4 regions of the Exiguobacterium sp. SH3S3 genome follow, and region 1 is predicted to be linked to each of the others. Evidence: riboswitches for the same ligand, from Rfam matches in the RefSeq annotation. Region 1 holds a riboswitch; each other region holds the start of a gene.

Region 1 (2,200 bases):
TTTAAAGATATAGTCCATCTCTTGGAAGATGTCGATCGTCGTCTTCGCCGAGGCGACCGGGAACATCGCATACAGCAGACGTTTGAACATCCGGGCGAACACTTCCTTGTCTTTCAACAAGTAGATCGAGATGACGATCCCGATCAACAAGTTGATCAACGTCATCGTGAAGCTCGACACGTAACCGACCGAAGACACGACGGCCGTCTCGACCCATCCGGAATACCGCTCCTCGAACCGGTTCAAGTCGATGGCTTGGGCGATCGTCTCGTTGTATTCTCTCAAATACGTGTTGAATTGACCGAGGAAGCTATCGATTTGGCGAATATAAAACGGGAGCTCCTCGATGAGAGACGCGACACTCGAATAGATGCGAGGGAACAGCGTCACCGCTGACACGACAAGGATTCCGATGAACGTGACGTAGACGATCAACAAGCCTTGGTAGCGCTTCAAGTGGAACCGTTCTTCTATGTAGGACAGGACGGTGTTGAGGAGCAGCGCGATGGCGATTCCCATGATGATCGGCGTCAACAGCTGAAACGCATATTGCAGGACCCGAGAGATCGTGTCCGGCTCACTGATGACTTTCCATAGGACGAGCAGAATCAGCCCGATCACGCTTAACTTCCATATCAATTGACGGTTTAGTTCCAATGGTCTATCCCCTCATGCTGTAAATTTTGCAGAATAACGTTCATCTTTTACTATGAACGTTTTTTTACCGGGATTCAATAGCGGCAAGGAATTTTTGAAATAAGGATTGACAAGGTTGGTAACGTTTGGTTTACTAAATGACATATTACAGAAATTATCAATTGCATATAAAAACACTTTCTATCAAGAGAAGCGGAGGGACTGGCCCGATGAAGCTTCAGCAACAGATTGTTTCAATACTGTGCTAATTCCAGCAAGGTGACCTTGAGAGATGGAAAGGTGGTTGTTTGAATACGTCCGTATCTCGACACCCCTTTCCTCGGAAAGGGGTGTTTTTGCATAGGAGGACTATTCATGACAGACAGACGCTCGAAGTTACTTAAAACGTTACCACCCCAGCATTTCGTCGGACTCGCCGCTGAAGTCGCCGCACTCGAGCGTTCAGGCCGCGACGTCATCCGGCTCGGCCAAGGGACGCCCGACTTGCCGACACCAGCCCCGATCTGCGAGGCGTTGCAGACGGCCCTGCTCGACCCGGCGACACACCAATACGGCCCGTTCCGGGGACAGACGCGCCTGAAGCAAGCGGTCGCGACGTTCTACCAGACCGAATACGGCGTCGCGCTCGATGCCGAGACCGAAGTGGCCATCTTGATCGGCAGCAAGTCGGGACTCATCACGCTCCCGCAATGTGTGCTCGAGCCAGGTGACGGCATGTTGCTCCCGAACCCGGGCTACCCGGACTACATCTCGGGGGCGCGTCTCGCCGGTGCGGTCGTCCACGACCTCGTCCTCCGGGAAGAGAACGGTTATCTTCCTGATTATGAGACGCTCGATCCGCAGGGAGCGCGACTCATGTATTTGAACTACCCGAGCAATCCGACCGGTGCCGTCGCGTCGCCCGCGTTCTTTGACGACACGGTCCGGTTCGCGAATGCGCATGACCTCATGGTCGTCCACGACTTCGCCTACGGCAGCATCGGTTTCGACGGTCACGTCCCGCCGAGCTTCCTGCAGACGCCGGGAGCGAAAGACATCGGCATCGAGGTGTATACGATGTCGAAGGCGTTCAACATGTCCGGCTGGCGGGTCGCTTTCGCCGTCGGCAACCGCGACATCATCGAGGCGATCAACACGTATCAGGACCACGTCCATGTGAGCGTGTTCTCGGCCATCCAAGAGGCGGCCATCGCCGCGCTCGAGTCACCGCGTTCGCTCCGGGACGACTTGTCACGGTTGTATGAGGCCCGCCGCGACCGGCTCGTCGACGGGTTACGTCAGGCCGGATGGGACATCACGGCCCCGAGCGGCTCGTTCTTCGTCTGGGCGAAAGTGCCGGACGGGGACGCCAAATCGTTCTCGCATAAGCTGCTCCACGAGGCAGGGGTCGCCGTGACGCCGGGCTATTTCTTCGGCTCAGAAGGCGAGCGGTACGTCCGGTTCGGACTCGTCTCCGCCGAGCCGAAGATCGACGAGGCCGTCGAGCGGATCGAGAAACTGTTCGCGACGTATGAAGAGGTCCGGGCATGATCCGCCAAGCCGT
Region 2 (2,200 bases), on a different contig from region 1:
CGAGGCCCAGGCGATTGAAGTGTTCTTGAGTCAATGTGAGCGCCTCAACCAATATGATAAAGGGTTTGTCGAGTTCGTCCTGTTCGACCGAACGCTCTATTTCGATTTGTTGACGCGACAGCCGATCGACCGTCCGATCGTCTTCGACTTGATTGAAGCGCGCCATCCACACGCCAAGTCTGTCGATTATGAGATGCGCTTCGAATGGGACGCAGCGTTGTCAGAAGCGTTTCATGACGATTACCACAGCTTCATCTCGGTCCAGTCAGAAGAGATTGACGGGATCCGCACACGCATCGTCATGATCGGTGAACACGTCTATGGCTATCCGCCCATCATTCAAAACGAGATGATGAAACTGTTGAAGTCGTTCAACCGAACAATCAGCCGTTGCCACGAACGCGACCGCCTATACACGGAAAGCCGCACCGATAGCTTGACGCTGCTCGCCAACGCGCGCGCGTTCTACGAGTATGGGATTCAACAAATCTCGGACGGCTCGATGTACCCGATCTCAGTCGCGATGCTCGACATCGACTTCTTTAAAAAAATCAATGACACGCACGGTCACCAAGTCGGAGACAGCGTGCTCCAAGAGTTCGGACGGCGAATCCGGCAAGTGCTCCGGACCGATGACTTTGCGGCCCGTTACGGGGGCGAGGAGTTCATCTTGCTGCTCAATCATTGCGACGTCGACCAAGCCGTCGATATCGCCGAACGGATTCGACAGAAGATTGAAGATAAGCCGTTCCGTGTCGATGGGGTCGATATTCCCGTGACCGCCTCGATCGGCGTCGATACGATTCAAGCGTTCGGCGACAAACGGCTTGATGATACGATTCGTAACGCTGACCGGGCCCTTTACGTCGGCGGCAAGTACGCCGGTCGTAACCGCGTCGCCCATTATAATTTTTTGACGACATGACTTCCCCCCGCGTCCATTGGCGCAGGGGGATTTCTGTTGACAACCCGACTTGAAACAGGTACGTTAGAAAACGTGTCTAACAACTACATCATGACGACTTTTTATCAAGAGAGACGGAGGGACTGGCCCTTAGATGTCTCGGCAGCGGGTAACCCGTGCCAAATCCAGCGAGCGTTCTGCTCGAAAGATGAAAAGGGTGTCTCTTACAGAGAGCCTTTTTCGGAAGGCTCTCTTTTTCTATTCTATGAAATGAGGTGAATCGATTGGAACAACCAACAGCTAACAAATGGGCGCTCTTGCCCTTGCTCGTCTTCCTCGTCTTCTTTATCGGGGCAGGTATTTATTATGGTGACTTTTACAAGTTCCCGGTGCTGATCGCGGCGTTGATCGCTTTAATTGTCGCCGCGATGATGACGAAAGGAAGCGTCACACAGACCGTCGAACGTATCGCCCAAGGCGCCGGTAATCCAGGTATCTTGATCATGATATTCATCTTCCTGCTCGCTGGCGCGTTCTCGAACGTCGCCGGTGCAATCGGTGCGATTGACGCGACGGTCAATGCGGCGTTGACGTTCCTGCCGCCGTCACTCTTACTGAGCGGATTGTTCGTCATCGCTGCCTTCATCTCGATGGCGATGGGCACATCGACCGGTACGATTGCCGCGCTCGCCCCAATCGCGCTCGGCATCCATCAAGAGAGCGGGGTCAATATCGCGATCGCGGCCGCGGCCGTTGTCGGCGGGGCCATGTTCGGAGACAACTTGTCATTCATCTCAGATACGACAATCGCCGCCGTCCGGACACAGCGGACGAACATGCGTGACAAGTTCCGGACCAACTTTTGGATCGTGCTCCCGGCCGCAATCATCACGACCGTCCTGTTAGCCGTTCTCTCAAGTGGAGAATCGACGATTGAAGTGGCCGCGTTCGAATGGTACAAATTGATTCCGTATCTCGCCGTCATCGTCCTCGCCTTGACCGGACTGAACGTCATCCTCGTTTTGCTCGGCGGCATCGCGCTCGCTGGCATCATCGGACTGATTGACGGAAGCTTGGCCGTCACGTCTTACGTTACGGCGATGGCCGACGGTATGATGGGCATGGCCGAGATCTCGCTCTTGACGTTATTCATGGGCGGACTCGTCGGGCTCATCTCGCATAACGGTGGACTCACCTATTTACGAGATGCACTCACGTCACGGATTCAGCGCCGGGCTGGTGCGGAATGGAGCATCGCCGGGCTCGTCAGTGCGACGAACGTCGCGACGGCGAACA
Region 3 (2,200 bases), on a different contig from region 1:
TAATGACCATACTATGCCTCTTTTGGGCGAGCGTCAACAAGAAATGTTGAACTATTCAGATTTTTCCAGTTGAGCACAACTTTTGAACAGATCGACTCACATTCATATACTTATAGAAGAGGTGAGAGAAAATGATTTCAGACGGATTGTTATATATATACGCCCCGATGTGTGGAACATGCGCTGTGGCCGAGCGGATGCTCGCGGTCGTCGAAGCGGTCGACCCGACACTCGCGATCGACAAGCAGGACGCCAACTTTATCCCGCAAGAGTTAGAAGCGTATCAAGTGATGAGCGTACCGGCGCTGTTAAAGCTTAAAGACGGCCAAGTCGAAGACCGATTATATGCGTTTCAAAACGTGCAGCACGTCCTATCTTTCGTTAAATGAGATAGGATGATTAGAATAATCAGAAAATTTTAAATAATCAGTTGACACAGAAAGTTCACGAATGGTATATTCATTACAACATCTTACTTGAACACAATATAGGACGAGATTTTCCAGCCATCAAGACGTTTTAGAACAGCCGGTGCATCACTTTACGCGACTTTTAGGTGGACCTTCCCTTAGATTGTCCCCCAAAAAAATCAAGCGCAGGGACACCGACCGCGTAACCGCACGGTACGTTCTAAGGCCGAGTGATGGATGGCTTGAATCCCCCATATAAGGATGAACACTCTGATCGGGCAAAAGAGTTTCATCTATGGGTTGTCCTTCCGTGACTCAAGGTGCTACGTTCTGTGTCATCCTCGGATGGCACCTTTTTTTGATTTTTCGCACAAAATAGTTTGACATGAAAATAATGTGTCGCTATTATAAAGCTAATCGAATAAACAACACTCTTATCAAGAGAGGCTGAGGGACTGGCCCTATGACGCCCAGCAACCGCGGAGCAATCCGAAATGGTGCTAATTCCAGCAAGGTGAGAACCTTGGAAGATGAGAGCAATCGTTGTCCGTACCGATAAAGTACGCACGTTTGCTCAAACGTGTGTACTTTTTTTGTTGTCAGGAGGGAAAGGTATTGATTCAATTACGTAACGTGGCCAAATGGTTCGACACGAAGAACGGTCGGGTCCAGGCGGTCGATGATGTGTCGCTCACAATCGAGAGCGGCGAAATTTTTGGAATAATCGGATATTCAGGGGCGGGGAAGTCGACGCTCATTCGTCTGCTCAACCGGCTCGAGGCACCGTCAAGCGGTGAAATCGTCGTCGCCGGGAGCGAGCTGACGAAGCTCACTCCGAAAGAACTGCGCGGGGTGCGCAAAAACGTCTCGATGGTGTTCCAACACTTCAACTTGTTATGGTCGCGCACGGTCGCTGAGAACATCAGCTTCCCGCTCGAACTGATCGGGGTACCGGCCAGTGAACGCAAACGCCGCGTCCAAGAGCTCGTCGATCTCGTCGGTCTCGCCGGACGTGAAGACAGCTATCCGTCGCAACTATCGGGCGGTCAAAAACAGCGAGTCGGGATTGCCCGCGCGCTCGCTACAAATCCAGATGTGCTCCTCTGCGATGAAGCGACGAGCGCACTCGACCCGAAGACGACCGATTCGATCCTCGAACTGCTCGTCAGCATCAATAAGAAACTCGGACTGACGATCGTCCTCATCACCCATGAGATGCACGTCATCCAAAAAATCTGTCATCGCGTCGCCGTCATGGAGGCAGGGAAGGTCGTCGAGACCGGCCAAGTCGCGGACGTGTTCCAACATCCGGAACAGCCGATCACGAAAGAGTTCGTCAAACAGATCGGTGCCGTCGACGACATGTCGCTCACGTTCGAGCATTTGAAAGCACGTTATCCGAGCGGCCAAATCGTCAAGCTCAAATTCTTGAACGAGACGGCCGAACAGCCGATTTTATCGGAAGTGTTGAAACAGCACGACATCGGCTTCAACATCATCGGCGGTAACGTGACGCAGTCGCAAGTCGGTGCGCTCGGGACGCTATTCATCCAATTGATCGGAGAGCCGGCTGAAGTCGAGCGGGCGATCGCCTCAATCCGGTCGCAGGCAGTGGAAGTGGAGGTGGAAAACGATGTTTCCTAATGTAGATTGGCAAGTCATGTTCGAACAGACGTGGGAGACGCTCTATATGACGCTCGTCGCGGGAGCCGCGACATTCGTCATCGGTCTCGCCCTCGGCATGCTCTTATATGTCACGAACGAACCGCTCATGACGAAGAATCGTCCGA
Region 4 (2,200 bases), on a different contig from region 1:
TGAAGTACTTTGTCTCGGCATCGATGAGTTCAGCCGGGATGACTGCTGCGATCACGTGTTCTTTAAGGTCCGCTTGGATTTGCTCGAGCGTGATGTCTTCTGCGTGTTGCGTCGAGATGACGATCGTATCGATACGGACCGGGTTGTTGTCTTGGTCGTATTCAACAGTTACTTGCGTCTTACCGTCTGGACGAAGGTAAGTGAGCGTTCCGTTTTTGCGGACTTCTGCCAAGCGACGTGACAATTTGTGAGCGAGTGAGATTGGGAGCGGCATGAGTTCAGGTGTCTCGTTCGTTGCATAACCGAACATGAGGCCTTGGTCACCGGCACCAATCGCATCGATTTCTTCGTCAGTCATTTGACCTTCACGAGCTTCGAGCGCTTGGTCGACACCGAGTGCGATGTCTGCTGACTGCTCGTCGATTGCTGTGAGTACAGCACAAGTCTCAGCGTCAAAACCATATTTGGCGCGCGTGTAGCCGATCTCACGAACAGTTTCACGTACAACTTTCGGGATATCCACGTAAGTCGATGTCGTGATTTCACCAGCTACGAGCACGAGACCTGTCGTGACAGACGTCTCAGCCGCAACGCGGGCGTTTGGATCTTCAGCCAAAATTGCATCCAAAATCGCATCTGAGATTTGGTCACAAATTTTATCCGGATGTCCTTCAGTGACGGACTCCGAAGTGAAAAGTCGACGGTTCAAGTTTGACATTTCGAAAAACCTCCTATTAATAAGGGTGATGTGTGGACGGTACTCGTTCCCCTTACGCGTTGCTTTGGGACGGTAATGAAAAAAACCTTTCGCCACGTTCAATGGGAAAGGTTGAATCGTTCTTCCTTACCCTCTTATCGTTCGAAGCTGTCGCTTCGCTTCAGGATAGCACCTTTTCCGAAAAAGACTACAGGATCGGACGGTTGCTGGGCTTCGTAGGGCCTTGTTCCCTCCACCGCTCAGAATAAGAGTATCCGTTACGAACACCATCATATAAATGCCATACCGTTCTGTCAAGCGTATCTGCTTAATTTGTAAATTTCTTCGTAATCACGGAAATCATTTATGTTTGTGAAATATCAAACATTTTTTTGACGGTTTCCGTTTTTTCACTCCCCGCTTATACAGAATATGTTAGAATGTCTTTGTAAGAAAGCGCTTACTTTAAAGGGTAAAGAAATGCTTGTTTTCGATTAGTGTGTCACATATAATGAAAATGTCATACTAATTAAACGCGGAAGTATGCGGATTTCATCCACATCTATTTAGGGGAAAGGTGGGATTCAGGATGGCGACTACGCTCCTGAAAATCGAAGAATTAATTAAGGGTGCCGATGTATTACGGAACTTAACGGTTCCAGAACTGGTGGAAGAAGCCATTCGTAACGGTGAAGGCGTACTGACGAAAGACGGGGCTTTATCGGTCAGTACAGGGAAATTCACAGGACGGTCACCGAAAGACAAATTCGTCGTCCAAGATGAAGTCAGCAACTCGTTAGTGGACTGGGGGCCGATCAATCAGCCGATCGCAGAAGAAAAGTTCACCGCTCTTCTCGACAAAGTCCTCACCCATCTCGAGACGAAACAGAAGCTGTATTATCTCGAAGCTTCGGCTGGAGCTGACGAGCACTACACGCTACCTGTACGCGCCATCACCGAGTACGCGTGGCACAGCTTGTTCGCGAAGCAGTTGTTCTTGCGAGAGTGGCCGACGAGAGCTGCGTTTGACCCGTTCACGGTCATTTATGCACCGAGCTACAAGGCCGACCCAACAGTTGACGGGACGAACTCAGAAACATTTATCCTCGTCTCGTTCGCCAAACGTACCATTCTGATCGGGGGAACAGAATACGGCGGCGAAATTAAAAAATCGATTTTCTCGGTCATGAACTTCCTATTACCTGAACAGCACGTCTTGTCGATGCATTGCTCGGCCAACGTCTCGGACGCCGGGGAGACGGCGCTCTTCTTCGGACTATCGGGCACGGGAAAGACGACGCTATCGGCCGATATGGAACGGCATCTCATCGGTGACGATGAGCACGGTTGGTCACCAGACGGCATCTTCAACATCGAAGGCGGTTGCTACGCCAAGACGATCAACTTGTCGCGTGAGAACGAACCTCAAATTTATGACGCCATCCGTTTCGGATCGTTGATCGAAAACGTCATCTTGAACGAAGACCGCTCACCCGACTACAA

The links. A riboswitch is a leader RNA that binds a small molecule or an ion and turns the genes downstream of it on or off. The one in region 1 is predicted to bind S-adenosylmethionine.
Region 2: linked by a shared signal. The riboswitch ahead of EVJ28_RS03550 (Na+/H+ antiporter NhaC family protein) and the one ahead of EVJ28_RS07895 (aminotransferase class I/II-fold pyridoxal phosphate-dependent enzyme) in region 1 are both predicted to bind S-adenosylmethionine.
Region 3: linked by a shared signal. The riboswitch ahead of EVJ28_RS02830 (methionine ABC transporter ATP-binding protein) and the one ahead of EVJ28_RS07895 (aminotransferase class I/II-fold pyridoxal phosphate-dependent enzyme) in region 1 are both predicted to bind S-adenosylmethionine.
Region 4: linked by a shared signal. The riboswitch ahead of metK (methionine adenosyltransferase) and the one ahead of EVJ28_RS07895 (aminotransferase class I/II-fold pyridoxal phosphate-dependent enzyme) in region 1 are both predicted to bind S-adenosylmethionine.

Annotation. Positions count from the first base shown of each region.
Region 1 covers NZ_SJUU01000006.1:179,166-181,365, reverse strand. The annotation lists gene EVJ28_RS07900 (AI-2E family transporter) at 1-657, opposite strand, end outside; SAM riboswitch class I at 835-935, shown strand; gene EVJ28_RS07895 (aminotransferase class I/II-fold pyridoxal phosphate-dependent enzyme) at 1,012-2,187, shown strand; gene EVJ28_RS07890 (iron-containing alcohol dehydrogenase) at 2,184-2,200, shown strand, end outside.
Region 2 covers NZ_SJUU01000003.1:35,431-37,630, forward strand. The annotation lists gene EVJ28_RS03545 (GGDEF domain-containing protein) at 1-925, shown strand, start outside; SAM riboswitch class I at 1,024-1,119, shown strand; gene EVJ28_RS03550 (Na+/H+ antiporter NhaC family protein) at 1,189-2,200, shown strand, end outside.
Region 3 covers NZ_SJUU01000002.1:216,828-219,027, reverse strand. The annotation lists gene EVJ28_RS02835 (thioredoxin family protein) at 132-389, shown strand; SAM riboswitch class I at 842-947, shown strand; gene EVJ28_RS02830 (methionine ABC transporter ATP-binding protein) at 1,026-2,054, shown strand; gene EVJ28_RS02825 (methionine ABC transporter permease) at 2,044-2,200, shown strand, end outside.
Region 4 covers NZ_SJUU01000002.1:155,481-157,680, forward strand. The annotation lists gene metK (methionine adenosyltransferase) at 1-718, opposite strand, end outside; SAM riboswitch class I at 850-969, opposite strand; gene pckA (phosphoenolpyruvate carboxykinase (ATP)) at 1,287-2,200, shown strand, end outside.